3 regions of the Azospirillum palustre genome follow, and region 2 is predicted to be linked to each of the others. Evidence: predicted binding sites of a transcription regulator. Region 2 holds the regulator's gene; each other region holds the start of a gene.

Region 1 (9,573 bases), 1.3 Mb from region 2:
GGTGACCGGCGCCGACAGCATGGCCCGCCGGTCGCCGTCCGCCTCCGACATCCAGCGGCCATGCTCCAGCCACGCGGCGAGGCCGAGAACGGTGGTGGTGCAGCCGGGCGCCAGAATCGCCGCCATCGCTTCGCGCGCCGGACCGGCCCCGGCGGAGCGGGCCAGCGACTCCAGCCGCTCCAATGCCGTCCGGTCGATGCCCTGGGCCGCCTTCGGATCGGCAAGGAGAGGAGCGAGGACGCCGGACATCAGCACGTCCCAGCCGCGCGCCGGTCCCAGCCGCTTGGCGAGCCCCCGGCTTTCCTCGACCAGCCGGTCGGCTTCCGGCGCGGCGATCAGCGGAGCGAAGAGGCGGTGGGCGGTGCGCAGCCGGCGCAGCGCCACGCGCATGCGGTGCAACCCCTCCACGTCGCCGCCGGCCAGCGCACAGGATTCATTGGCCAGGAACTGGCGCAGCGCCTGACGCAGGATGTGGCGATAAGCCTCCGCGACCGTGGTCAACGGCGACAGGCCGAGCGGTTCGGCTTCCACCGGTCCCGGCGCCCTGCCAGTGACCATCCGCAGGCCGGTCTCCGCCTTGCTTTCGGTGCCGATGCGCATGGGAATGGCGGATTGCAGCATCAGCGCCAAATCGAACAGGCTGGCGACCTTGCCGGCCTTCAGCTCCAGTTCCACTTCGCTGATCGGCAGGGAGTTGCCGCCGGCATAGACGCCGCCGTCATCGACGGCCAGTTCGACCGCGGTCAGCGGATCGGGGCGCAGCAGCAGGGTGGTGCGCCGGAAGTCGGTGATGAACAGGCAGTCCAGCGCATCGAGCGCCGCCGACGGCACCAGCCCGACAACGCTGGGATCCGTCAGCACGCCAACATCGACCGCCTCTCCGGCGACGACCCACTCCCATTCCCGCCGCACGGCAACGGCGGCCGAATCGCCGGGGCTGGCGCTGTTGACGGTTTTCAGGGTCTGGACGAAGCGGTCGCCCTCCTGCCGCACCCGCAACGCGACCCCGTTGGCGGCGAGCTTGAAGTCGGGCGTGTCGAAATAGGCGGTTCGCAGCCTTTGGCTCACCGCCGGGCCGTCGGCAATCGCCAGCAGCCCCGGCAGCGCCGCCACCCGCGCCAGATCCGCCGTCGCCGCATGCAGCTTCAACTCCACCTCGCGGAACGTCGAGGCGGCCGGCTGCGCGTCGGGGCCGGGCTGGGGGTTGCTGGGTGGTGCCGTGGGTGGGCTGACGGGGGTCAAGGGTCGGCTTCCTCCCGAATCCGGCCGGGGCGCGGCCTTGCGGCCGAACTGGCCTGGAGCGTATCAGGTGGATCCGTGGATACTCCAACCGCCGCCGCAGGTTAAGAGAGTTTACGCGGCTGCACAAAATCCGCCAGCCGGCCGGCGCCCATCTCCAGGTCGACCCAATGCAGTGTCTCGAAGACCAGAACGGCGCAGGCGCCGGTCGGGAATTTGTCGGCCAGGTCGTGGCGGAGGCCATGGTCGCCGCTGCCGGTCAGGGCGTTCGCCAGTTCGTGCAGGTCGGGATTGTGCGCCACCAGCATCAGGCCGGTCGCGGAATCGGGGGCGTCGCGCAGCCGTTCCAGCAGCGTGTGTGCGCCGCACAGATACAGGCCGCGTTCATGCTCCACCGGCGGATAGGGCGTACCCATCGCCGTCATCACCCGCTTGCGCGTTTCCACGGCCCGCACGGCGGTCGAACAGAGCACGAGGTCGATGTGCGCGTGATGCTTGGCCAGATAGGCGCCGACCAGGGTGGCCGCCTTCTCTCCACGGGCGTTCAACGGGCGCTCGTGGTCGCCCAGCGACGGATCGTCCCAGGAGGATTTGGCATGGCGCAGCAGGAACAGCGTCTTCATGGCGGAAATCTGCCGGCAGGGGAGGGGCAAGGGGGCTGGTGGCGGGATCGGCGAGGCGGGAAGAGGTCGCAGTGTTTAACCAAATGGGAGTCCTGAAACCGTAACGCATATGGGATACTCTGTCTGCCCACCATATAACCGTCGTCGGCATGGTTCAAAGCCAAGCGCCGGCGTTCGGGATTTCACGATTTCAGAGGTCGACGTGACGCATCTCCAGGAACTCGATTCGGTCGGTATCGAGCCAAACGCCCCGGAACGCTTCATCAATCGGGAGCTTTCGTGGCTGGCCTTCAACCAGCGCGTCCTGGACGAGGCGGCCAACGCGAATCACCCGCTTCTGGAGCGGCTGCGCTTCCTGTCGATCTCCGCCAGCAACCTCGATGAATTCTACATGGTCCGCGTCGCCGGCCTGAAAGGGCAGGTGGCCGCCGGCGTCAAGACGCCCAGCCCTGAGAATCTGACGCCGGCCCAGCAGCTGGCTGCCGTGAAGCAGCGCATCGCCGCCCTGATGGAGAGCCAGCAGGCCACATGGCGTTCGCTGAAAGGCGAACTGCGTGGCGCCGGCATCTCGGTCGTCGATCCGGCCGACCTCAGCGAAGGGGAACTGGACTGGCTGGAAGCCAAGTTCCTGGACGATATCTTCCCGATCCTGACGCCCATCGCCGTCGATCCGGCCCACCCTTTCCCGTTCCTGCCGAACCTCGGCTTCTCACTGGCGCTCCAGCTGCACGACCCGGTCAAGGGCCGGCACATCGACGCGCTGGTGCCGCTGCCGACGCAGCTTGAGCGGTTCCTGCGCCTGCCGGGTTCGGACATCCGCTTCATCCAGCTGGAAAAGGTGGTGATGCAGTTCATCGACCGCCTGTTCCCTCCGTTCCAGGTCAAGGCGCACGGCGTCTTCCGCGTGCTGCGCGACAGCGAGATCGAAATCGAGGAAGAGGCGGAAGATCTGGTCCGCACCTTCGAAAGCGCGCTGAAGCGCCGCCGCCGCGGCAGCGTCATCCGGCTCGCCACCGACAGCGGCATGGCCGCCGACCTGCGCGAGTTCCTGCGGCATGAGCTGAACGTCGCGTCGGACGACGTCTTCATCCTGGATGGGCTGATCGGCCTGACCGACACCAAGCTGCTGATCGTCGACGAGCGGCCCGATCTGGTCTTCCGCCCCTTCAACGCCCGTTTCCCGGAACGGATCCGCGATTTCGGCGGCGACTGCTTCGCGGCGATCCGCCACAAGGACATCGTCGTCCACCACCCCTATGAGTCGTTCGACGTGGTGGTGCAGTTCATCCGGCAGGCGGCCCGCGACCCGCAGGTGGTCGCCATCAAGCAGACGCTCTACCGCACCAGCAAGGACAGCCCCATCGTCGCCGCGCTGATCGAGGCGGCGGAGGCCGGCAAGTCGGTCACGGCTCTGGTCGAGCTGAAGGCCCGCTTCGACGAGGAGGCGAACATCCGCTGGGCGCGCGATCTGGAGCGCGCCGGCGCCCAGGTGGTCTACGGCTTCGTCGATCTGAAGACCCACGCCAAGGTGTCGCTGGTGGTGCGGCGCGAGAAGAAGGCGCTGCGCAGCTACGTCCATTTCGGCACCGGCAACTACCACCCGATCACGGCGAAGGTCTACACCGACCTGTCCTTCTTCACCTGCGACCCGGCGCTGTGCCACGACGCCGCCGTCATGTTCAACTTCATGACCGGCTATGCCACGCCCAAGGTGCTGGAGAAGATCGCCATCGCCCCGATCACGTTGCGCCAGCGGCTGTCGGACCTGATCGAGGCGGAGATCGCCCATGCCGCCGCCGGACGGCCGGCGTCGATCTGGGTGAAGCTGAACTCCCTGGTCGATCCGGTCATCATCGACAAGCTGTACAAGGCCTCGCAGGCCGGCGTGCAGATCGACATGATCATCCGTGGCATCTGCTGCCTGCGGCCGGGGGTGAAGGGGCTGTCGGAGAACATCCGGGTGCGCAGCATCGTCGGCCGCTTCCTGGAGCATGGCCGCGTCATCTGCTTCGGCAACGGCCATCCCATGCCCAGCAACCAGGCCAAGATCTTCATCTCCTCCGCCGACTGGATGACCCGCAATCTGGACCGCCGCATCGAGACGCTGGTGCCCATCGAGAATCCGACGGTGCACGAGCAGGTGCTCGACCAGATCATGGTCGCCAACATGAAGGACGACGCAAGCACCTGGAAGCTGGGCCCCGATGGCGTGTACCATCGCATCAAGGCTGGCCCCGATGCGTTCAGTGCCCATAATTACTTCATGACCAACCCCAGCCTGTCCGGCCGGGGCAGCGCGCTCAGCAACAAGCGCACGCCGCCGCGGCTGATGCTGCACACGGTGTCCTGAGGGCGGGTGACGGGAGCGAGAGTATGAACATTGAGAAACGCGCCGCCGCCAATTTCGGCGAGCTGGGGCAGGCGGTCGGCGGCGCTTCAGGCGTTGCGACCGCCGGGGAGCGCGTTGGAGACCGGGTGGGCGTGATCGACATCGGGTCGAACTCCATCCGTCTCGTCGTTTATGACGGGCTGACCCGCTCGCCGCTTGCCCTGTTCAACGAGAAGGTGCTGTGCGGTCTCGGGCGCGGCGTGGAGAAGGCCGGCGTGCTGAACCCCGACGGCGTCGCCCAGGGGCTGGCGGCGCTGGAGCGCTTCGCAACCCTGGCCCAGGGCATGCGCGTCGGCCGGCTCGACGTGATCGCCACCGCCGCCGTGCGCGATGCCCGCGACGGTGCCGCCTTCGTCGATGCCATCCGACGCCGGGCAGGCCTGACCGTCCGCGTCATCAGCGGCGAGGAGGAGGCGCGGCTGTCGGCCATGGGCGTGCTGTCGGGCACCCCCGGCGCGGACGGTCTCGTCGGCGATCTCGGCGGCGGCAGCCTGGAGCTGGTGACGCTCGACCGCGGCGTGATCGGCAAGCAGGTGACGCTGCCGCTCGGCCCGCTGCGGCTGATGGAGGTCGGTTCGACCAAGGGCGGCCCAGCCAAGCTGATCGACCAGCATCTGGAATCGCTGCCCTGGCTGCCGGCGATGAAGGGGCGGCCCTTCTACCCGGTCGGCGGCAGCTGGCGCGCCATCGCCAAGCTGCATATGGAACAGTCCGGCCATCCGCTGCACATCATCCACCACTACACCATCCCGTCGGCGGACGCGCGGGAGTTCACCGGCCTGATCGGCCGGCAGAGCCGCTCGTCGCTGGAGAAGATGGCGGGATCGCGCCGCCGGCTCGACACGCTGCCTCTCGCCGGGCTGGTGCTGGAACGGCTGCTCCGCATCGCCCAGCCGTCGAAGCTGGTCTTCTCCGCCTACGGCCTGCGCGAAGGGCATCTCTATTCGCTGCTCTCGCCGGAGGGGCAGCGCGAGGATCCGCTGATGGCGTCGGCCACCGATTGGGCGCGGCGCTTCGTGCGGATGGGCGATCCGGCCCTGCTGATGTCCTGGACCGCCGGGCTTTTCGCCGGCGAGGACGACAACGCCATCCGTCTGCGCCATGCCGCCTGCCTGCTGAGCGACGTCGGCTGGGCCGACCATCCCGACTACCGGGCGGAGCATGCCTTCCTGCGCGTGCTGCGTTATCCGTTCCCGGCGCTGGATCATGACGAGCGCGCTTTCCTCGCGCTTGCCGCCCATGCCCGCTATGCCGGCGCCATCGACGTGCCGCTGACCGCGCCGGTGCGGACGCTGGTGAGCGAGGGGCAGGGCATGAAGGCGCTGGTGCTGGGTCTGGCCCTGCGCCTTGCCCACACGCTGTCGGGCGGCGCCACGGCTTTGCTGGAGCGCACGAGCCTGAAGGTCGGCGATGGCCGCATCGTGCTGACCCTGCCCGACGACGGCAGCGTCCCGTCCGGCGAAGCGGTCCAGCGCCGCATCGACGCACTGGCCAAGGCGATGAATCTCAAGAGCGACGTGGTCCAGCCGCTGCGGCCTCAGGCGGCCGAGTAGGGCCGGAGGAATAGGGCAGGGCCGAACGCCGGTGAATGGCGTGCGGCCCTGCCCGATCATGTCCGGTTGATCACGTCCGGGTGATCGACACGCCGCCATCCACCAGCAGTGCGGTTCCGGTGGTGAAGCTGGACGCGTCCGACGCCAGATAGAGCGCCGACTGCGCGATCTCCCGTGGCGTCGCAAGGCGTTTCAGGGCGTGAAGCCCCTGGACGAAGGCCAGCGCCTCCGGCGTGTTCGACACGGCCCGTCCCATCGGCGTATCGGTGCCGCCCGGCAGCAAGGCGTTTGCGCGGATGCCCTGCGGCCCGTATTCCGCCGCAATCACCCGCATCAGGCCGATCAATCCGGCCTTGCTGGCGGCATAGGCAGCCATTCCGGGAAAGCCGACGGTATGACCGACGAAGGTCGAGGTGAAGATCAGCGATCCGCCGCCGCGGGACAGCATCGCCGGAATCTGGTGCCTGGCGGCATGGAAGGCACTGGTCAGGTTGGTATCGATCACCTCGTGCCATATCTCCGCCGTCATATCGGGAAGCGGAACCTGGGCGCCGACGGTGCCCGCATTGTTGAAGGCCACGTCCAGTCCGCCGAACCGGCGGATGGCGGTTTCGACCGCGGCGCGTGCGACCTCGGCATCCGCGACGGTGCCGGCCACGGCGATGGCATCGCCGCCTTTGCTCCGAATCTCGTCCGCCAGCCGTTCCAGTTCGTCACGCCGCCGGGCCACCAGAACGAGCTGCGCGCCGTGCTCCGCGAACAGCAGCGCCGCCTCGCGCCCGATCCCGGAACTGGCACCCGTGACGATTGCAGTCTTTCCGTCCAGCTGTTTCATTGCCATTCTTCCATGCGGTGAATGGCGCGAAAGTCGCGAAAACGGTCAGGTTCAGGCTATCCGATTCTTGCTTTCGAATTCGCAAGGCCGAGGCGGACGGCGGCGGCATTATTTTCCATAACCTAACTTATGTGCTTTTTGCCTGTAAGCGGGGTGGGTTCTATCCTGAAGCGCAACCCGCCAGACGTCTCCCTGCAAAGTTCCTGTGTTTGGCTGCGGATTCTGTGAATAGCCTATAAACCGAACCTGAAAAATATTTGAAACTTACCGATGGAAATACTCATGGTATATAAGAGTATTTCCTAATTGTCCGTGAGTGTCTGAACTTCATATCCAACGACCTGCTCTCTCGGTATTCTCCAATCCCCCACACAGGTCAAAATGGAAGAGCTGTCCAAGCTGATCGATCACAAACTGCTTTCCGTTTTGGTTGTGGACGACAACAAATTCACTGCGGATCTGGTAAGAAAAATCCTGAATGCCCATGGGATATCAGAGGTTTATCAGGAATACAGTGGGGAAACTGCATTGGCGTGCCTGTTCTCAAACCATATCAACGTGGTTATCTGTGACGTGGTGATGAAGGGAATGAGCGGGCTCCAATTTACGAAAGCTGTAAGGGATGGATATGTGCCTTTGCCTGGTAAAAAGGAAACCCCGATTGTAATGCTCACTGCCCATTCCGAGCAGAACATTGTCATGGCATCGTTGAAGATCGGTGCCAATGGCTACTTGGTTAAGCCGATAGTTCCGAAAAAACTGATGCAACTCATCTCGAAGTCGTGCCGAAGCACACTCCCCATTCTCACAATCCGAGGAAGTTGAGAGAAAATCAGCTTGATCGCCGGCGGTTCCCAGGAACATGCCCCGTAAGCATGCATGGCTGGGTCGTTGTGGGTTGGCCGGTTGCGGCATGGCGGATGATCGATGCGTTGCCCATTTCCGGCCTCGCAACTTCGGATCCGGATGGATGATGTCGTCGAATAACCAGCCCACCCCGCCCGATCAACGCCAAGCGGTCCTGTCCCAGCGCCGAAATCTCAAGATGGCCGAATCCGCTCACGCCTATGTGCGCGGCAGCACCGTGAAATTCTACGAATGGCTGGAGCAGTCCAGCGGCCGGATCCCCGACGGTCCGCCGGTCTGGATCTGCGGCGACTGCCATGTCGGCAACCTCGGACCGGTTGCCAATGCCAAGGGCCGGATCGGCATTCAGATTCGCGATGTCGACCAGACGGTTGTCGGCAACCCCGCCCATGACCTGATCCGGCTCGGCCTGTCGCTCGCCACCGCGGCGCGCGGTTCCGACCTGCCCGGCGTCACCACGGCGCTGATGCTGGAGCGGATGATCGAGGGCTACATGATGACCCTCGACGGCGAGCTGGGCGGGGATGCGGTGCGGAAAAGGCCGTCGGTCGTCCGCCTCGGCATGCGTCAGGCCATCGGACGCACCTGGAAGCATCTGGCCAAGGACCGCATCAAGGACATCCGGCCGACCATCCCCCTCGGCAAGCGGTTTTGGCCGCTGACCGACGAGGAGCGCGCCGCCGTCGAGGATCTGTTTGCCAAGGATCAGGTCCGCCGCCTGGTGACCGCTCTGCACTCCCGCGACGACAACGACCGGATCGAGCTGCTGGACGCCGCCTATTGGGTAAAGGGATGCAGTTCGCTCGGCCGGTTGCGGATCGCGGTGCTTCTCGGCGTCGGCGAGGGTCATTACGACGAGGGCGGCCTCAGCCTGATCGACATCAAGGAGGCGGTCCAGGCCGCAGCACCGCGTGCCGCCAGGAACGGCATGCCGCGCGACAATGCGGAACGCGTGGTGACCGGTGCGCAGAATCTCTCGCCCTATCTCGGCGACCGCATGCGCCCTGCCCGCCTGCTCGACCGCGCCGTCTTCCTGCGCGAGCTGCTGCCGCAGGACATCAAGCTCGACTTCGATCATCTGACGCGCGAGGAAGCGACCCGCGTCGCCTTCTATCTGGCCGCCGTGGTCGGCAAGGCGCATGCCCGCCAGATGGACGAGGCGACGCGCAAGTCATGGCGCGGCGAACTGGCGCGCAACCGGACCAAGAGCCTGGATGCTCCGTCCTGGCTGTGGTCCAGCATCGTCGACCTGATCGTCGGTCACGAAGCGGCCTATCTGGAGCATTGCCGCCGCTACGCCGAACGGCCGGACGCCTGATCGAGAAAACTACGGGCCATCTCCAGGCAGGCGTCGCGGTCCGGCTGGAAATCCTCGGCGATCCACCAGGCCTCGACGCGCTTCAGCGTGCCGCCGACCAGCGGGCCGCGCGGAACGCCAAGCTCCAGCAGGTCGCGACCGGCGATCGGCAGCTTCAGGCCCGGCAGATCGTCGGCCACCGACAGGGCCTTGCGCAACGCACCCAAATCCAGCGGCCCGTCATGGATGGCGGCGGCGATCAGCAGCAGGTCGCCGAACAGCTCCGCATCGCCGACGCGGTACAGCGCCTGACGCAGGGCCTTGCGGTTGTCCGCCGGCGCCACCGCGACCGGCGGCTCGACCAGGGCCAGCAGGCGGTCGCGCTCGTGGTTGGACAGGCGCAGAGCGTCGGCAACCCTGAGCGCGCCCGGCCGGTCGCTGTCCAGCACGGCGGCCAGCCGGCGGGTGGGGTCGGGCGTCAGGCCGAGATCGCGTTCCACGGCGATCAACCGCTCCAGCCGGTCGGTGTCCATCGCCTCCGGCAGCAGATGGACCATGATCCCCTGCCCCATCATCAACCGCCAGACCGAAGCGGCGCAGGGGGCGGTCAGCAGGCGGAACAGCTCCCCCCGCACCCGCTCACCCGACAGCGTCGGCAGGCGCGGCGCCAGATCGCGACAGGCGGCGAGCGCCTCGGCATCCGGTTCGCCGCGGCCGTAATGGGCATGGAAGCGGAAGAAGCGCAGCAGGCGCAGCACATCCTCCTCGAT
Region 2 (9,573 bases):
ACCCGAACACCGATCCGCTGCGGGAAGCCCTGTCGATCCTCGACAGCCGCCGGGTCGATTTCGAGTATGACGGCGAGATGTCGGCCGACGTGGCGCTGGATTACCAGCTGATGAAGCGGGTCTACCCGTTCTGCCGGCTGTCCGGCCCGGCCAATGTGCTGATCATGCCCGGCCTGCATTCGGCCAACATCTCGGCCAAGCTGCTGAACAAGATGGCCGGCGGTCAGATGATCGGCCCGCTGCTGATCGGCTTGGACAAGCCGGCACAGATCGTCACCATGGGCGCCTCGGTCAACGACATCGTCACCGCCGCCGCCCTGGCGGCGCATGACTCGCTGCCGTGGTGAGGTGACGGCTCCTTCCTCTTTAAAGTCCCCTCTCCCCCCTGGGGAGAGGGTTAGGGTGAGGGGGATGCGTTTCGAGGATCTCTTCGGCTGCGCCGAACCCCCTCATCCCAACCTTCTCCCCAGGGGGGAGAAGGAGATCCCCGACCCTCACCCCAACGCCTTGTAGAAGAAAGTCGTGTCGCAGAGCCCGCCCTGCGGCCATAGGGCGAAGTTCGGGATGACGCCGACCTTCACCCAGCCGGCGCGCGTGTAGAGCCGCTCGGCCTCGGGCGAGGCGGTGTCCAGCACCAGAAGGGTCTTGCCGGCGGCGCGTCCCGCATCCTCGGCGGCCTGCATCAGGGCGGCGCCGACGCCCCGGCAGCGGGCGCGGCGGTGGACCAGCATCTTGGACAGGTCGGCGCGGTGCGGCTGGTTCGGCGGCTGGGCGACCACCAGCTGGACGGTGCCGAGCACGCCGTCGCCATCCTCCGCCACCAGCAGGATGCGTTCCCCCCGCTCCACCCCGGCCGCCACGCTCCGCCAGAAGCCTTCGGCGGTGGCGCGGTCGAGGGGGGCCATGAAGCTGACCGACGCACCGCCCTCCACGCAATCCAGCAGCACGTCGGTCAGGCCCGGCACGGCGGCGCCGGCCTCGCCCGACGTCAGCACGTGGACCGTCACCGCACCGTCTCCACTCCGCCGGTTCGGGTCCAGGCAGGCAGCATCCATGGCTCGCTCCTTCAACGTTTGACGGCGTTTGAACCGCCGCGCCCCTCGGTGGTCAGCGCCACGATGTAGCGGGCGGTGCGGTCGGTCGGGTTGTAAAAGCCGGTCGGCCGGTCGAGCCGCATGGCGAGGCAGTCGCCAGCGTTCAGCCGGTGCGTCACCTCGCCCACCGTCAACTCGATGGTGCCGTCCAGCAGATGGATCTGCTGTTCGACGATGGCGGCGCGGGTGCCGCTGTCGTAGGAGACGCGGGCGCCCGGCGGCAGCTCCACCTCCACCAGCTCGATGGGGGATGGATAGCCCGGCGGCGACAGGTTGCGGCGGCGATAGCCGGTGGCCGGGTCGGTCCAGGCGATCTGGTCGGCGCGGCGAACCACCGGGTCGGCGTCCTCGCGCTCCGCCTCGGCGAACAGCGTCGCCAGCGTCACGCCGAGCCCAGCGGCGAGCCGTTCCAGCACGGAGGCCGTCGGGCTGCTCTCCCCCCGCTCCACCAGCGAGATCATCGAGCGGCTGACGCCCGACCGTTCGGCCAAGCCGTCCAGCGTCAGGCCGCGGTCCGCCCGCAGGGCACGCAACCGGGTGGCAAGCCGGCTGTCGATGTCGTTTTCCGTCTTTTCCATGAAGATAGAATGAAGGTCCAGGATATTGGAGTCAACGGCCAGCCGCACAGTCTCCGCCATGAATCTTTTATGACCGTCGCGCGAGCGTCGCGGCGATGGTGTAGAAGGGCTGGACCCGTGCTTTCCCTGTCCGTCTCCACCCTTAAATCCGGTGCCACCCCATGCGCCAGAAGGCGTCGCCGCCCACCCCGCTTCTGACTGCCATCCTGCTGATGCTGGCCCCCCTTGCCGGCGTGCTGTGCTGGGCGGTCTATAGCGGGGCCTTGCATGGCGGGCTGGCGCTGGCGGCGGGCATCGCGGCCCTGATCGGCGCGGTCCAGATCCTGCGGACCTACCGGCGTGACGCCAACGCGGTGACCGACTATGCCGCCCGTCTGGCCGAAACCGACGAGCCGCTGGCCCCGGCCGGCACGCCGCCTGCCCTGAAGCCGCTGGCCGCCACCATCGGCCGCCTGCACCGGGTCGGGCTGCGCCGCGCCGAAAGCGTGCGGATGCAGCTGGACGCCGACGAGGCGGTGATCGACGCCCTGCCCGCCCCTCTCCTGCTGATGGATGCCGACCGGCAGGTGGTGCGGGCTAACCAGACCGCGCGGGAGCTGTTCGGCGACAAGATCGTCGACCGCGACCTCGCCTCGTCCCTGCGGACGCCGGCGGTGCTGGAGGCGGTGGATTCGGTGCTGCGCGGCGGTGCGTCCCGCATCATCGAGTTCACCCTGCCGGTCCCGGTGGAGCGCAGCTTCGAAGCGCAGGTGAAGCCCTTCCAGCGGCTGGTGCCGGAACCCGATCCCTCGCTGCTGGACGGCGAGATCGAGGAGGAGCCGGCGCCGCGTCCGCCGACCGTCGCCCGCATGGCGATCCTGACCCTGCATGACGTCACCGCCGCCCGCCGGTCGGAGCAGATGCGGGCCGACTTCATCGCCAATGCCAGCCACGAGCTGCGCACGCCGCTGTCCTCCCTGCTGGGCTTCATCGAGACTCTGCGTGGCCCGGCCCGCGACGATCCGGAGGCGCAGGACCGTTTCCTGGCGATCATGCACGATCAGGCCAGCCGGATGACCCGCCTGGTCAACGACCTGCTGTCGCTGTCGCGCATCGAGCTGGACGAGCACATGCAGCCCAACGGGCGCGTCGATGTGGTGGAGGAGATGGAGAACGTCATCGCCGCGCTTCAGTTGAAGGCGGCGGAGCGCCGCATCCGCCTGCGCATGGAGGCGCCGGAGGATTTGCCGCCGGTCGTCGGCGACGAGGACCAGCTGACACAGGTCTTCCAGAACCTCGTCAGCAACGCGATCAAGTACACGCGCGAGGACACCGACGTGACCGTCAGCGTGGCGCTGGCCGACGGCGCCGCGGTGGGCTTCACCGGCCTGCCGGCGCCGGGCGGCGTGGCGAAGGACAAGCGGGCCGGGCGCGGCGGCACCGCCATGGTGTCGGTGTCGGTGCGCGACCGCGGCGACGGCATCGCCCGCACGCACCTGCCCCGCCTGACCGAGCGCTTCTACCGCGTCGATGCCGCGCGCTCCCGCGCCATGGGCGGCACCGGGCTGGGGCTGGCCATCGTCAAGCACATCCTGAACCGCCACCGCGGCCGGCTGACCATCGAAAGCGAGGTCGGAGTGGGCAGCGCCTTCACGGTTTATCTGCCCGCGGTGGGAGAAGCGATTTCCCCCTCTCCCCCCAGGGGAGAGGGCCGGGGTGAGGGGGAGACGCATCAGGATTTTCGTGGAAGGGCCGCCACGCTTCCCCCTCACCCTCTCCCCGGGGGGGAGAGGGGATTGGGCCGGATGTGAGAGGGTTTGGGTGCTCTGTGACGCTGTCATGAAAGCGTCATAAAAACGTAATCAATCGGTCGCCCTCCGGGTCTATGGTCCGCGCCATTCCGCTGGACCAGTCTCCGTTTCCTCAAGGAGGGGCACCCGTGACCACCCGGACCCATGTTGTCGCCGCGACCGCCCTGGGCCTGGCCCTGGCCCTGGGCCTTGCCGCCCCGGTCTGGGCGCAGTCGCGCGACCAGATCCGCGCGGTCGGCTCCTCCACCGTCTTCCCCTTCACCACCGCGGTGGCGGAGGCCTTCGGCAAGACCGGCAAGTTCAAGACCCCGGTGGTCGAATCGACCGGCACCGGCGGCGGGTTGAAGCTGTTCTGCGCCGGCGTCGGCCCGGCCCATCCCGACATCGCCAACGCCTCGCGCCGGATCAAGAAGTCGGAAATCGACCAGTGCGCCGGCAACGGCGTCACCACGATGACCGAGCTGAAGATCGGCTATGACGGCATCGCGCTGGCCTCCTCCCGGAAGGCGGCGCCGGTGTCGCTGTCCACCGTCGTGCTGTGGAAGGCGCTGGCGAAGGAGGTGCCGGTCAACGGCGCCCTGGTCGCCAATCCTTACAAGCTGTGGTCCGATATCGACCCGTCGCTGCCCAAGGCGGCCATCGAGGTGCTGGGCCCGCCGCCCACCTCCGGGACGCGCGACACCTTCAACGAGCTGGCGATGCTGGAAGGCTGCAAAAAGCTGGCCGAGGTCGCCAAGGCCGTCCCCGACGAAAAGGCGCGCGAGCGCGCCTGCATGACGATCCGCGAGGATGGCGCCTATGTCGAGGCCGGCGAGAACGACAATCTGATCGTCCAGAAGCTGCTCGCCAACCCCAGCGCCTTCGGCGTCTTCGGCTACAGCTACCTCGACCAGAACCGCGACACGCTGCAATCCGCGAAGATGGACGGGGTGGGTCTGACGGCGGAGACGGTGGCCGCCGGCAAGTACGAGCTGGCCCGCCCGCTTTACATCTACGTCAAGAACGCCCATGCCGGCGTCATCCCGGGCATCCGCGAGTTCATCGGCGAATACACCTCCGAACGGGCGATGGGCGACGACGGCTATCTGGTCGACAAGGGCCTGATCCCGGAGCCGAAGCCGCTGCGCGACGCCGCCCGCGTCGAGGCGGTCAACCTGACGCCGTTGCAGTTCTGACCAACTCCTCTTCCTGCCCCTGTCTTCGCCTGAGTCGCCCGCATGCAGCTGACCCTCCTCGCCCTGATCCTGGCCCTGCTCACCGTGATCGGCTTCATGATCGGCCGGTCGCGGGCGGCGGCGTCCGTCGGCGGGCGGGTGGCGGAGCTGCATTCGGTCCCCTCCTACCACGGCGTCTATGTCGCGCTGTGGGCCGGGCTGCCCGCGCTGCTGCTGTTCGTCGCCTGGACGGCGTCGGAAGGCTGGCTCGCCATCCAGCTGGTGCTGTCGGCCCTGCCGGACCGGCTGACCACCGGCGACGGCCAGTCGGTCGCCCTGCTGAAGGCCGACATCCTCAACCTCGCCCACGGCATCTCGACCGGGCGCGAGGCCGATCCGCTGGTGGTCGAGGCGGCGCGCCGCTACGCTGGCTTCCGCGACCTCGCCGGCTGGAGCCTGCTGGCCGTCGGTGCCAGCCTCGCCATTGCCGGGCTCGCCTGGGGCCGTCACCGCATCGGACCGGACCTGCGCGCCCGCCCGGCAGTGGAGCGGGTGGTGCGGGTGGCGCTGGTCGTCTGCTCGCTGGTCGCCATCCTGACCACGGTCGGCATCGTGCTGTCGCTGCTGTTCGAAGCGCTGCGCTTCTTCAGCGTCGTCTCGCCGCTCGACTTCCTGTTCGGCACCCATTGGAGCCCGCAGATGGCGATGCGGGCCGATCAGGTCGGCTCCAGCGGCTCCTTCGGCGCCATCCCGCTGTTCGCCGGCACGCTGCTGATCACGGTGATCGCCATGCTGGTGGCGGTGCCGGTCGGGCTGATGGCGGCGATCTACATGTCGGAATATGCCGGTCGCGGCGTGCGCACCTGGCTGAAGCCGGCTTTGGAAATCCTGGCCGGCATCCCGACCGTGGTCTACGGCTTCTTCGCAGCACTGACGATGGCGCCCTTCGTGCGCTCGGTCGGCGAGGCGCTGGGGCTGGACGTCAGTTCGGAATCGGCGCTCGCCGCCGGCATCGTCATGGGGGTGATGATCATCCCCTTCGTCAGCTCGCTGTCGGACGACGTCATCAACGCGGTGCCGCAGAGCTTGCGCGACGGCTCCTACGGCCTCGGCGCCACCAAGTCGGAGACCATCAAACAGGTCGTGCTGCCCGCCGCCCTGCCCGGCATCGTCGCCGCGGTGATGCTGGCGGTCAGCCGCGCCATCGGCGAGACGATGATCGTCACCATGGCGTCGGGCCTGACCGCCAACATGACCGCCAACCCGTTGCAGGCGGTCACCACCGTCACCACCCAGATCGCCACGCTGCTGGTCGGCGACCAGGAGTTCGACAGCCCGAAGACGCTGTCGGCCTTCGGCCTCGGCCTCGTGCTGTTCCTCGTCACGCTCTGCCTCAACATGGTCGCCCTGCGGGTGGTCCGGACCTATCGGGAAAAATATGACTGACCTCGTCGAGCGGGACGCGGCGGCCGTGACGCCCTCCCATGCTTCCTCCTCTGGCCCCTCCACCGCGCCGAAGTCGCGCCTGCGCGGCGAGGCCTTCGCCCGCCGCCTGCGCGCCCGCCATGCCGCGGAGCGCCGCTTCCGGCTGGCCGGCGCCGCGGCGGTGGCGCTGGCGGCGCTGATGCTGGTGCTGCTGCTGGGCTCCATCGTCGCCAAGGGCGCCAGTGCCTTTTGGGAAGCGCGCATCCGGCTGGAGGTGACGCTCGACCCGGCGGAGGTCGCCGACCGCAACTACACCGCCCCGCTGCGCCGGGCGCTCTACGCCCAGTTCCCCCAGGTCACCGACCGCGCCGGCCGCCGCGTGCTGAACGACCTGCTGTCGTCGGGCGCGCCCTACGAGCTGGAGGCGATGGTGGCGAAGAACCCGGCGCTGGCCGGCACGACGCAGACAATCTGGGTCCGCGCCGACGACCAGATCGACCAGCTGGTGAAGGGCGCCTACCGCCGCGACCTGCCGGAGAGCGAGCGCGGGATCAGCGACGCCAGGGTCGCCGCCGCCGACGCGCTGCTGGCGTCGGGTGCGCTGGCGCAGGGCTTCAACACCACCCTGTTCACCGCCGGCGACAGCCGGGAGCCGGAACAGGCCGGCATCGGCGGCGCCATCGCCGGCTCGCTGCTGACCCTGCTGGTGACCATGGCGCTGTCGGTGCCGACCGGCATCGCCGCCGCGGTCTATCTGGAGGAGTTCGCAGCCAGAAACCGCTGGACCGACCTGATCGAGGTGAACATCAACAACCTCGCCGCGGTGCCGTCGATCATCTTCGGCCTGCTCGGCCTCGCCGTGTTCCTGGGATTCTTCGGCATGCCGCGCTCGGCCCCGCTGGTCGGCGGGCTGGTGATGGCGCTGATGACGCTGCCGGTCATCATCATCGCGTCCCGCGTCGCGCTGAAGGCGGTGCCGCCGTCGATCCGTCAGGCGGCGCTGGGTATCGGCGCCTCGCCCCTGCAGACGGTGCTGCACCATGTGCTGCCGCTGGCGATGCCCGGCATCCTGACCGGCACCATCATCGGCATGGCCCGCGCGCTGGGCGAGACGGCGCCGCTGCTGATGATCGGCATGGTCGCCTTCATCGTCGACATTCCGCACGGGCTGACCGACAGCGCCACGGTGCTGCCGGTGCAGATCTACATGTGGGCCGACAGTCCGGAGCGGGCCTTCACCGAGCGCACCTCGGCGGCGATCCTGATCCTGCTCGGCGTCCTGATCCTGCTGAACGGCGCGGCCGTGATCCTGCGCAAGATTTTCGAGAGACGGTGGTGAGCGCCATGAGCATTCCAGGCAGCATTCAGAACCCGCTGAAGCTGCGGCCCCGCGCCGACGAGCGTGCCGGTCAACGCGCGGGTGCAGCATTGCCCAACAAGATGACCGCCCGCGGGGTGAAGGTGTTCTACGGGGCCAAGCAGGCGTTGAAGGGCATCGACCTCGACATCCGGGAAAACCGGGTGCTGGCGCTGATCGGCCCGTCCGGCTGCGGCAAGTCGACCTTCCTGCGCTGCCTGAACCGGATGAACGACACCGTCGAGGGCTGCCGGGTCGAAGGGCAGATCGCGCTCGACGGCGAGGACGTTTACGGCAAGGCGGTCGATGCGGTGCAGCTGCGCGCCCGCGTCGGCATGGTGTTCCAGAAGCCGAACCCCTTTCCGAAGTCGATCTACGACAACGTCGCCTACGGCCCGCGCATCCATGGCCTGGCCTCCGGCCGGGACGAGCTGGACGAGGTGGTGCAGACCTCGCTGAAGCGCGCCGGGCTGTGGGCGGAGGTGAAGGACCGGCTGCGCGAACCCGGCACCGGCCTGTCCGGCGGCCAGCAGCAGCGGCTGTGCATCGCCCGCGCCATCGCCGTCAGCCCCGAGGTGATCCTGATGGACGAGCCCTGCTCGGCGCTCGACCCCATCGCGACCGCCCACATCGAGGAGCTGATCGACGAGCTGCGGGCCAACTACACCATCGTCATCGTCACCCACAACATGCAGCAGGCCGCCCGCGTGTCGCAGCGCACCGCCTTCTTCCATCTGGGCGAAATGGTGGAGTGCGACGACACCGAGGAAATCTTCACCAACCCGCGTGACGAGCGCACCCAGGGCTACATCACCGGCCGCTATGGCTGAGCCCTGCCCTGTGTGCCCGATGCCCGCCCCTCTTCCCTCCTTTGTTGAAAAGGCTGTGCCATGCCGGTTAACGTCGAGACGCGCGCTGTGAACGGAGCCACCATGAACGCGGCCCTGAAGCCGCTCGTCCTGATCGTCGAGGACGAGGCCGACATCCTGACGCTGCTGAAGTACAACCTGGAAAAGGAAGGCTTCCGCGTCGCCACCGCCAGCGACGGCGAGGAGGCCCTGCTGGCCGCCGGCGAGCAGACGCCGCACATCGTCCTGCTGGACTGGATGCTGCCGCTGATGAGCGGGCTGGAGGTCTGCCGCCAGCTGCGCCGCAACGCCAAAACCCGAGACATCCCGATCATCATGCTGACCGCCCGCGGCGAGGAAGGCGACCGGGTGCGCGGCCTGAATTCCGGCGCCGACGACTACATCACCAAGCCCTTCTCCCCGACCGAGCTGGTCGCCCGCATGCGCGCCGTGCTGCGCCGCGCCTCTCCCGGCATGACCGACGAGGTGCTGACCTTCGCCGACGTGACGATGGATCTGGCCGCCCACCGTGTCCGCCGCAACGGCCGGGACGTACATCTCGGCCCGACCGAATTCCGCCTGCTGCGCCATTTCATGCAGCATGCCGGCCGTGTCTTCTCGCGCGAACAGCTGCTCGATCTGGTGTGGGGCCATGACGTGTACGTCGAGCCGCGTACGGTCGACGTACACATCCGCCGCCTGCGCAAGGCGATGAACGAAGAGGACGAGCTGGACCTGATCCGCACCGTGCGGTCGGCCGGCTACGCGCTGGATACCAAGTCGATGTGAGTGCGGGGTAGGATGGGGGCAGAACCACCGCAGCACTGGTGAGACTGCCACCCATGCCCCCCGTGCCCTCATGATCCTGCTCTTCACCGATTTCGGGCTTTCCGGCCCCTACACCGGCCAGATGAAGGCGGTGTTGGCGCAACAGGCGCCCGGCGTGCCGGCCATCGACCTGTTCGCCGACGCCCCCGCCTTCGACCCGCAGCTTTCCGCCTATCTGCTGGCGGCCTACGCCCCGGCCTTCCCGGCCGGCAGCGTCTTTCTCTCTGTCGTCGATCCCGGTGTCGGCACCGACCGGCGGCCGGTGATGGTGGAGGCCGACGGGCGCTGGTTCGTCGGACCGGACAATGGCCTGTTCGCCCTGCTCGCCCGCCGCGCAACGTCGCTAAACGCCTGGACAATCGACTGGATTCCGGACCGGCTGTCCGCCAGCTTCCACGGCCGCGACCTGTTCGCCCCCGTCGCCGCCAGTCTCGCGACCGGCAGGTCCGTCGCACGCAGCCCGCTCGATCCCGCCGCCATCGACCGCCCGGACTGGCCG
Region 3 (9,573 bases), 580 kb from region 2:
CCGGCGGTCGAGGAAGCGGCCGAGTTCGAGGATGTTCGCCGCCTTGTCGACGCGCGCCCGGATTTCCGCCTTCGGAATGCCGCGGATCTTCAGGCCGTAGGCCATGTTGTCGAAGACCGTCATGTGCGGATAGAGCGCATAGTTCTGGAACACCATCGCGATGTCGCGGTCCTTCGGGTCCAGATGGTTGACCACGCGCCCGCCGATGGCGATCTCGCCGCCGGTGATGCCTTCCAGCCCGGCGACCATGCGCAGCAGGGTGGACTTGCCGCAGCCCGACGGGCCGAGCAGGACGAGGAATTCCCCGTCCTGGATCGCGATGTCGATGCCCTTGATCGCTTCGACCGGGCCGTAGGACTTGCGGACGTTGCGGATTTCAACGGTTGCCATTGTTCTTCTTTCCCTTCGCCCGCGCTTACTTTTCGCTGTCCACAAGACCTTTGACGAACCAGCGCTGCATGAACACCACCACCGCCACCGGCGGAAGCATCGCCAGCACCGTGGTCGCCATGATGATGTGCCAGTCGTTGGCCGATTCGCCGGTGCCGATCATCTTGGTGATGCCGGTCACGATGGTTTCCATGTCGCCGCTGCTGGTGACCAGAAGCGGCCAGAGATACTGGTTCCAGCCATAGATGAAGAGGATGACGAAGAGTGCGGCGATGTTGGTGCGCGACAGCGGCAGCACCACGTCGATGAAGAAGCGCACCGGCCCGGCGCCGTCGATCTTCGCCGCCTCCAGCAGCTCGTCCGGAATGGTCAGGAAGAACTGGCGGAACAGCAGGGTCGCGGTGGCCGACGCGATCAGCGGGATGGCGAGCCCGGCATAGGTGTTGATCAGGCCGAGGTCGGCGACGACCTTGTAGGTCGGGATGATCCGCACCTCCACCGGCAGCATCAGCGTGATGAAGATCAGCCAGAAGAAGGCCATGCGCAGCGGAAAGCGGAAGAAGGCCACCGCATAGGCCGACAGGATGGAGATGGCGATCTTGCCCAGCGCGATGGACAGCGCCATCACCAGGCTGTTCAGCATCATGGTGCGGACGGGCGTGTACATGGCGCGGTCGCCGGCCTCGCCCACCCAGGCCTGGGCGTAGTTGGTCGCCCCCTGCCCGCCCGGCCACAGCGGCAGGCCGCCGCGGCCGATGGTGCCGGAATCCCAGGTGGAGCCGATCAGCGTCACATAGATCGGATAGGCGAAGATCAGGACGCCGACGATCAGGACGATGTGCGGCAGCAGATCGATGAAACGGGTCGGCTTCATGAGTAGTGGACCTTGCGCTCGACGAAGCGGAACTGCACCGCGGTCAGCGCGATGACGATCACCATCAGGATCACCGACTGGGCCGACGATCCGCCGAGGTCGTTGTTGACGACGCCGTCCTGATAGACGCGGAAGATCAGCGTCTCCGTCGCCTTGCCCGGCCCGCCCTGGGTCAGGGCGTGGATGGTGCCGAAGGTTTCGAAGAAGGCGTAGACCATGTCGACCACCAGCAGGAAGAAGGTGGTCGGCGACAGCAACGGGAAGGTGATGGTCCAGAACCGCCGCACCGGACCGGCGCCGTCGATGCTGGCCGCCTCCATCACCGAGCGCGGGATCGCCTGCAATCCGGCCAGGAAGAAGATGAAGTTGTAGGACACCTGCTTCCAGCTGGCGGCCATGATCACCATCGTCAGCGCCTGCCCGCCGTTCAGCCGGTAATCCCAGTCATAGCCCAGCGCCCGCAGCGCCCGGCCGAAGGATCCGATGTCGGGGTTGAAGATGAACATCCACAGCACCGCCGCGACGGCCGGCGCCAGCGCGTAGGGCCAGATCAGCAGCGTCTTGTAGGCCCGCGCTCCCTTGAGCTTCGAATCGGCCAGCACCGCCAGCAGCAGCGCCAGCCCCATCGCCAGCACGGTCACCGCCAGGCTGAAGACGACCGTGACCTTCAGCGTGTCGAGATAGTTCGGGTCGCCCAGCACATTGGTGAAGTTCTCGAACCAGACGAACTCGCTGCGGATGCCGAAGGCGTCCTGCAGGTGCACCGACTGCCAGATCGCGTTGGCGGCCGGCCAGATGAAGAACACCAGCGTCACGGCCACCTGCGGCGCCAGCAGCAGGTAGGGCAACAGCCGGTTGTCGAAGGTGACGCGACGCTGCAAAGGATGGTCTTTCGGCGGTTATGCGTGAAGCTCGGCTTCCCCCTCTCCCCCCCGGGGAGAGGGCCGGGGTGAGGGGGAGGCATGGAATGGATTTCGTGGGGAGCGTAGAGTGCGCGATTCTTGAAGATCCTTGCCGCGCATCCCCCTCACCCTAACCCTCTCCCCGGGGGGGGGGAGAGGGGATGCGGGAGTGGTTCAGCAGATCAGCCCTTGTTGGCGCGCTCGAAGTTGCGCAGCACGGTGTTGCCGCGCTTGATCGAGGCGTCCAAGGCCTGCTTGGCGTCCTGCTGGCCCTGGAAGGCCTTCTCAAGCTCTTCCTGGATGATGTTGCGGATTTCCGGCAGGTTGCCCAGGCGCAGGCCCATGCTGTTCTCGGTGGTCGGCGTCCGGGTCAGCTGGGCGGCCGGCACGTCGGCGCCGGGGTTCTTCTCGTAATAGCCCTGCGCCTTGGCCAGTTCGAAGCCCTTCATCGTCACCGGGACGTAGCCGGTGTCCATGTGCCACTTGGCATCGACCTCGGGCCGGGCGAGGTAGGTGAAGAACTGCGACACTGCCTTGTATTCGGCCGGCGTGCGCTTGGGCGAGGTCATCACCCAGAAGGCGGCGCCGCCGATGATGCTGTTCTTCGGGCCGTCCTTGGCAAATTCCGGCCAGTAGGGCAGCGGAGCGGCACCCCAGGCGAAGGTCGCCTCCTTCAGGATGCGGCTGCGCAGGCCCGACGAGGCGTGGATCATCGCGCATTCGCCCGACGGGAACAGGGCGTCGGGCTTGTTGTCGCGGCCGCCATACTTGAACAGGCCATCCTTCTGCATGTCGATCAGCGTCTGGACATGCTTGACGTAGAGCGGGGCGTCGATCTTCAGCTCGGCGTTCAGGCCGCCGAAGCCGTTGGCCTGGCTGGCGAAGGGCGTGTTGTGGATGGCGCCCAGCTGTTCGAACTGCGCCCACACCGGCCAGGCGGTGGTCAGCGGGCAGGTGGAGCCCGACGCCTTCAGCGTCTTCGTCGCCTCGATCATCTCCGGCCAGGTCGCCGGCGGCTTGTTGGGATCGAGGCCGGCCTTCTGGAAGGCGTCCTTGTTGTAGAACATGATGGTGCTGGAGCTGTTGAACGGCAGCGCCATCATCTTCCCGTCCTTGGACGAGTAGTAACCCTTCACCGCCGGGATGTAGGCGTCGGCGTCGAAGGACGCGCCCGTCTCCTGCATCAGCTGGTAGACCGGCTTCACCGCCGGACCGGCGGCCATCATGGTGGCGGTCCCGACCTCGAACATCTGCACGATGTGCGGCGCGTTGCCGGCGCGGAAGGCGGCGATGGCCGCCTGCATCGTCTCCGGGTAGCTGCCCTTGTAGGAGGCGTTGACCTGGACCGCCTGCTGGCTGTCGTTGAAGTCCTTGGCGATCTGCTCCAGCTGGCCGCCCAGCGGCTGCGGCAGGCCGTGCCAGAAATCGATCACGGTCTTCTGTTGCGCGAGAGCCGAGCCCGGCAGTGCGGCGGCGAACAGCAGGGCGGAGGTGGCGGCGGCGCCCGACAGGAGGGCAAGCTTGCGGCGGGTCAACATGCGGTGGGTCTCCCTATCCCGGTATGGTTCGCGGTTGTCATGAGGGCAACGGGTTGCCGTCCCGCGACGCTTTCGTGAAGTTTTGGTGGCAATCGCAGACGCCGCTGCACACGCCAATGCGCGCGACGTTGTGTGCGATTGCGAAAAAGACCGGCAGCGCGATGATCGCTTTCGAAACTGTTTGGTTGCTCTAACCGTCACACTGCGCACGCATACGCGGGTCTGTCAAGACGCCGCATTACAGTTTTATGACGTGAAAATCGCAGCGATGGAATGTTGCAGAGCGAAAACGCGCAAGTGCGGAACGGCTAACGCGGGCAGACGGCATCCGGACGGCGGACGGACGGTAGGGCCCCCGCCCGTCCGGCCATCAGGCTGCGGCTCAGCAGGCGGCGCAGGGCGGTCGGATCGCAGGGCTTGTGGACCAGGGGAAAGCCGCTGCGGTCGACGCTGCGCAGCCGGTCGGGATCGGTGTCGCCGGTGACGATGACGCCCGGTACCCGCCGGCCGCAACGGGCACGGACCGCCTGGATGGCGTCGATGCCGGTCTCCGGCCCCGACAGGCGCAGGTCGGACAGCACGAGGTCGGGCGCAGCAGCGCCGCCCTCCAGCCCGGCGCAGGCTTCGTCGATGCCGCGGGCGGGGATGACCGCATAGCCCCAGCCACGCAGCAGCAGCCCGATCCCTTCAAGCTGCACCGCGTCGTCCTCGATCACCAGCACCGTGCGGGTTTCCATGGGTGTGGCAGCGGCGAAGGACGACTGGCCGGCCGCCGGCTCCGGTTCGCTGTCGCCGGAGTCGTCGCCCGAGCGGTCGCCGTCATTGCCGGCCAGCGGCACCTCCACCGCGAAGACGGAGCCCTTGCCGAGCCTGGAGCGCACCGTCACCGGATGCCCCAGCACCTGCCCCAGCCGCCGCACGATGGCGAGGCCGAGGCCCAGACCCTGCTTGCGGTCGCGCCCCGGATTGCCGAGCTGGTGGAAATCCTCGAAGATCACGGCATGGTTGGACGGGTCGATGCCGACACCGGTGTCCCACACCTCGATGCGCAGGAACTCGCCGCGCCGCCGCGCCGCCAGCAGGACGCCGCCCTTCAGCGTGTAGCGCAGGGCGTTGGCCATGATCGGCCGCAGCAGCCGCTCCATCAGCGCCGGGTCGCTGGTGATGTGGGCGTCGAACGGGTGGATGTTGAGGCGCAGGCCCTTCGCCTCCGCCTCCGGGCCGAATTCCTCCAGCATCTTGGCGAACAGTTCGTCGACCGGGAAGGTCTCCGGCTTGGCGGTGACCAGCCCGGCCTCCAGTGCCGAGACTTCCAGTAGGGCGCGCAGCAGCGCCTCGCCGCCGAGGATCGCCTGCTCGAGCTTGTTCGCCAGCTCGATGGAGGCCGGATCGGTCAGCCGGCCGCTCAGCAGATGGTGGAACAGGTGCATCGCCTGGAAGGGCTGGCGCAGGTCGTGGCTGGCGGCCGACAGGAATTTGCCCTTGGCGGTGCGGGCGCGCTCGGCATCGGCGCGGGCCTGTGCCGCCTCCGCCCTTGCTTCCGCCAAGGCGGCGGCCCCGGCATCGGCGACAAGAGCCACCGCGCCGGTGCGGCCATCGGCGTCCGGGACGGGCGTCAGCGCCAGCATGCAAGGAAAGCCGGGAAGCGGTCCGGTGGTGGAGGCAGGCGTGCCGGTCGCCATCACCCGCCGCCGCAGCCCGTCGAGCCCTTCGGCCGTTTCGGCCGGCAGCCCGGCCTCCGCCAGCGACAGCCCCTCCACCCCGCCCGGCGCATGGCCGATCAGGGCGGCGAAAGCGGGATTCGCCACCAGCACGCGCCCATCCTCGCCAAGCAGTGCCTGGGGAGAACCGTTGGCCGACAGCAGGGCGTCCAGCCAATCCTCACGCGTCGGAGTTTTTCCAGGGATGAGGGGCATGGCATGTACTCGGCAAAGCTGAAGGGAAGACCGACCGCAGGCAAACGAACATATGAACTGGCGGCAAATGGGAGGCCTACAGACCACCGCGTTACCTCTGCTTTATCTTGTGCCCCGATCGATCGTGTCAAATGTGACCTCAGTCGACCCCATAGGCCGGGATCGTTCGAAAGCCCTAATGCTTTAAGCCGAAATCGGGCCGCGGCACCATTCCGACAAAGGGCGGAGGACGCTTCCGCAGCCGGCGCCGGCCGCGCTATAAGACGGCATGGTGCAACGCCTCCCCGCCCTATTGCGTCGCCGCAAGCGGTCCGCCGCCCGGCCGCCCCAGCCGCCCCGCGCGCTGGAGATATCCGGCCTGCCGATTCCGCTGGAGCTGCGGGAAAGCGCGCGTGCGACCCGCATGACCCTGCGGGTCGATGCCGGGCGCGGGCTGGTCCAGGTGGTGGTGCCGGTCGGCGTGTCGGAAACCGATGCCCGCCAGTTCGTCGGCCGGCATGACGGCTGGCTGCGGGCGCGGCTGGCGGCGATGCCGCCGTCCCTGCCCTTCGCCGACGGCGCCAGCGTGCCCTATCTCGGCATCGAGCATGTCATCCGTCACGACCCTGCCATGCGCGGCCCGACGCGCATCGAGGACGGCGCCCTGCTGGTCGGCGGACAACCGGAACACGTCGCCCGCCGCGTCCGCGATTTCCTGACCGCGGAGGCCAGGCGTGAACTGGCGACCCGCGCCCGGCTGAAGGCCGCGACCATCGGTGCCCGCGTCGCGGCGGTGACGATCCGCGACACCAAAAGCCGCTGGGGCAGTTGTTCGTCCACCGGCCGGCTATCCTTCTCCTGGCGGCTGATCCTGACGCCGGAGCCGGTGCTGGATTATGTGGTCGGGCACGAGGTGGCCCATCTGCGCGAGATGAACCACTCGCCGCGCTTCTGGGCGCTGTGCGCCAGCCTGACCGACGGCAGCGGCGTGGATTGGCCGCGGGCCTGGCTGAAGGCGAACGGCACGCGGCTGCTGCGGTACGGGTGACGCCCGCCACCCGATCCGACGCCCAACCCAACGCCGAGCAAAGCGCCTAGCCCACCGGTTCGGCCACCCGCGGCTCGGCTGCGGCGGCATCGCGCCGGACGAACTCCAGGAAATCCTCGTAGGGCATCGGACGGCCCAGCAGATAGCCCTGGCACTGGTCGCAGCCCATCTCGGCGAGGCAGTCGTACTGCTCCTCCGTCTCCACCCCTTCGGCCAGCGTCTGCATGCGCAAAGACCGCGCCATGCCGATGATCGCCTCGGCGATGGCGCCGCTGTCCGGGTTGCCGGCGCGCAGGCCGCTGACGAAGCTGCGGTCGATCTTCAGCTTGTCGACACGGAAGCGCTTCAGATAGGCCAGCGAGGAATAGCCGGTGCCGAAATCGTCGATGGCGACCGGCACGCCCAGCTCGCGCAGCCGCGCGAAGGTTTCCGACACCACGTCGGACTCGTCCATCAGGACGCTTTCCGTCACCTCCAGCTCCAGGGCCGAGGGCGGGATGCCATAGGCGGACAGCCAGCCGGCCACCCGCTCCGCCAGTCCCGGACGGCGCACCTGCACCGCCGACAGGTTGACGGCGATCAGCAGATCGTGGTGGCGCAGCAGTTCGGCCGCGCGGCGGCAGGCCTCGCCCAGCACCCAATCGCCCAACGGCAGGATCAGGCCGGTATCCTCGGCCACCGGAATGAACTGGCCGGGCATGATCAGCGTGCCGTCGGGCTGGCGCCAGCGCACCAGCGCCTCCGCCCCGATCAGCCGGCGGCCGTCCATGGAGAACTGCGGCTGGAAATGCAGCTCCAGCTCGTTGTTGGCGAGCGCCCGGCGCAGGTTGCTTTCGGTCCACATCCGGTCGGAGGCGCGGCGGTTCAGCTCCGGCGTGAAGAACTGGTAGGTGGCGCGCCCGGCCTCCTTCGCGGCATACATCGCCATGTCGGCGCTTTTCAGCAGCCCGTCGATGCCGGTGCCGTCGTCGGGGTAGATGGCGATGCCGATGGAGGGCGTGACCTGCAACTCGTGCCCGTCGATCAGATAGGGTTCCGACAAGGCGTGCAGAACCTTGCGGGCGACGATGCCGGCGGCGTCGGAGCTGTCCATGTCGCCGATCAGGATGATGAACTCGTCGCCGCCCTGGCGGCTGACGGTGTCGCCCGCCCGCACGGTGGCGGTCAGCCGCCCGGCCACCTCGCGCAGCAGGTCGTCACCGACCTGATGGCCCAGGCTGTCGTTGATCGTCTTGAAGCGGTCGAGATCGACGAACAGCAGCCCGACCCTGGTGCCGTGGCGCCCGGCGGCCAGCATGGCGCGCTCCAGCCGGTCGCGCAGCAGGAAGCGGTTGGGCAGGTCGGTCAGGAAATCGAACTGCGCCAGATGGCGGATACGCTCCTCCTGCGCGCGGGTCGCGGTGATGTCGCTGAAGGCGGCGATGTAGTTGGCGACGGCGCCGTCCTCGTTGCGGACCAGCTTGACGCTCAGCCACTCCGGAAACACCTCGCCGTTCTTGCGGGTGCTCCAGATCTCGCCGGCCCAATGGCCGTTTTCGCGCAGTTGCACCCACAGGTCATCGTAGAATCCCGGCGGGTTGCTGTCGGAGCGCAGGAATTCGGGATTGCGGCCCAGCACCTCGTCCCGATCGTAACCGGTGATGCGGGAAAAGGCGTCGTTGGCGGCGACGATCTGCCGATGTTCGTTGGCGACGAACATGCCCTCCGCCGCGTTGTCGAACACCTTGGCCGACAGGCGCAGCTGCCATTCCGCCCGCTTGCGCTCGCTGATGTCGCGGGCGATGGCCGAGTAATAGACGTCGCCCTCGTAGGTGATCCGGCTGGCGGTGACCTCCAGCTCCAGCGTGCGGCCGTCGGCGGTGCGGTAGGCGGTCTCGTAATGGCTGGCCGCGTCCTCGCCCTCGGCGGCGAAGCGCTTCAGCAGGTCGGCCTGCCCCATCACGAGGTCTTCCAGCGTCCCGCCCAGGGCCTGGCAGCCGAAGGGATTGATGTAGGCGATGTGCAGGCCGGCGTCGGCCAGCACGACGATCTCCGACACATGGTCGATGAAGAAGTTGGCGAGATACAGCTGGCGCGCCCGTTCGCGCAGCATGCTGTCGCTGTGCCTGACCCGCAGCTGATAGCCGCCGACGATGCGCCGGATCCAGCCGGTGACCAGCCATGACACGCCGACCGAGGCGGCCAGCGCCACGGCCAGCACCGCCACCGTGGTCCAGACCCGCTGGTTGACGCCGCGACTGATCTCCGCCCGGCGGACCTCCATCTCCTTGCCGACATCGTCGATGTAGAAGCCGGCGACCAGGATCCAGCCCCAGACGCTGGGGGCCGAGACATAGGCCATCTTCGGCGTCGGCCGCGCGGTGACCGGGTGGATCCAGTCGTAGCGCAGCTCGCCGCCGCCCTGGCGTCCGAGTTCCAGCAGCCGGGTGACGAGGTCGCGCTCGGTCTTCCACGGCAGGTCGCGGGCATTCATCCCCTCCGACGCCGGAGCGGTGGGCGACAGCAGCACCTGCCCGTCCTGGCGCAGCACCCCGACATAGCCGGTTTCCCCGAAGCGGAAGGCGCGCAGACGCTCCAGCGATTCGTGCTGCAAGCGCGCCTCCACCGCCCCCAGCGCGTCGCTGGCGCCGATCACCCAGTCATAGGGTTCGAAGCGGCGGACGAAGGCCAGCTTGTCCACCGCCGATCTGTCGCTAGTTTGAGCCGGATCGTCCGGCATGCGCCAGCGATAGCGGGCGAAGCCGCGCAGGCTGGGATCCTGGACCGCCCGCATCAGCTCGCGCATCACGGCGGCCCCCTGGGGATCGGGGGCGGAGAAGGGAGAGGTCCCCTCCCGCGACGGGTCGACCGGCATCAGCACCGATTCGCCGTTCAGGTCGTTGATGAAGTAATAGCCGCGCCCGCCGGAGAAGCGCAGCGGCCGCAG

What was found. Region 2 encodes PhoB, which activates phosphate uptake and scavenging genes when phosphate is short. Its sites were predicted from a motif close to TNTCATAAAACTGTCA; they were not measured.
Region 1: CRT60_RS28530 (RNA degradosome polyphosphate kinase) is a predicted target of PhoB. The motif match lies at 1,951-1,966, and genes of this name have one in related genera.
Region 3: ugpB (sn-glycerol-3-phosphate ABC transporter substrate-binding protein UgpB) is a predicted target of PhoB. The motif match lies at 3,943-3,958, and genes of this name have one in related genera.

What each region holds. Positions count from the first base shown of each region.
Region 1 covers NZ_PDKW01000043.1:1,315,111-1,324,683, forward strand. Annotated here, with positions in the region: gene CRT60_RS28520 (CYTH and CHAD domain-containing protein) at 1-1,242, opposite strand, end outside; gene CRT60_RS28525 (SixA phosphatase family protein) at 1,344-1,862, opposite strand; gene CRT60_RS28530 (RNA degradosome polyphosphate kinase) at 2,065-4,212, shown strand; gene CRT60_RS28535 (Ppx/GppA family phosphatase) at 4,236-5,804, shown strand; gene CRT60_RS28540 (SDR family oxidoreductase) at 5,875-6,639, opposite strand; gene CRT60_RS28545 (response regulator) at 7,021-7,464, shown strand; gene CRT60_RS28550 (DUF2252 family protein) at 7,613-8,824, shown strand; gene CRT60_RS28555 (CCA tRNA nucleotidyltransferase) at 8,800-9,573, opposite strand, start outside.
Region 2 covers NZ_PDKW01000043.1:2,625,604-2,635,176, reverse strand. Annotated here, with positions in the region: gene CRT60_RS34720 (NADP-dependent malic enzyme) at 1-347, shown strand, start outside; gene CRT60_RS34715 (GNAT family N-acetyltransferase) at 495-1,055, opposite strand; gene CRT60_RS34710 (helix-turn-helix domain-containing protein) at 1,067-1,672, opposite strand; gene CRT60_RS34705 (ATP-binding protein) at 1,834-3,462, shown strand; gene CRT60_RS34700 (PstS family phosphate ABC transporter substrate-binding protein) at 3,591-4,637, shown strand; gene pstC (phosphate ABC transporter permease subunit PstC) at 4,680-6,062, shown strand; gene pstA (phosphate ABC transporter permease PstA) at 6,055-7,380, shown strand; gene pstB (phosphate ABC transporter ATP-binding protein PstB) at 7,482-8,228, shown strand; gene phoB (phosphate regulon transcriptional regulator PhoB) at 8,331-9,035, shown strand; gene CRT60_RS34675 (SAM hydrolase/SAM-dependent halogenase family protein) at 9,106-9,573, shown strand, end outside.
Region 3 covers NZ_PDKW01000043.1:2,043,235-2,052,807, forward strand. Annotated here, with positions in the region: gene CRT60_RS31890 (sn-glycerol-3-phosphate import ATP-binding protein UgpC) at 1-390, opposite strand, end outside; gene ugpE (sn-glycerol-3-phosphate ABC transporter permease UgpE) at 416-1,264, opposite strand; gene ugpA (sn-glycerol-3-phosphate ABC transporter permease UgpA) at 1,261-2,145, opposite strand; gene ugpB (sn-glycerol-3-phosphate ABC transporter substrate-binding protein UgpB) at 2,349-3,704, opposite strand; gene CRT60_RS31910 (hybrid sensor histidine kinase/response regulator) at 4,013-5,620, opposite strand; gene CRT60_RS31915 (M48 family metallopeptidase) at 5,889-6,647, shown strand; gene CRT60_RS37655 (bifunctional diguanylate cyclase/phosphodiesterase) at 6,694-9,573, opposite strand, start outside.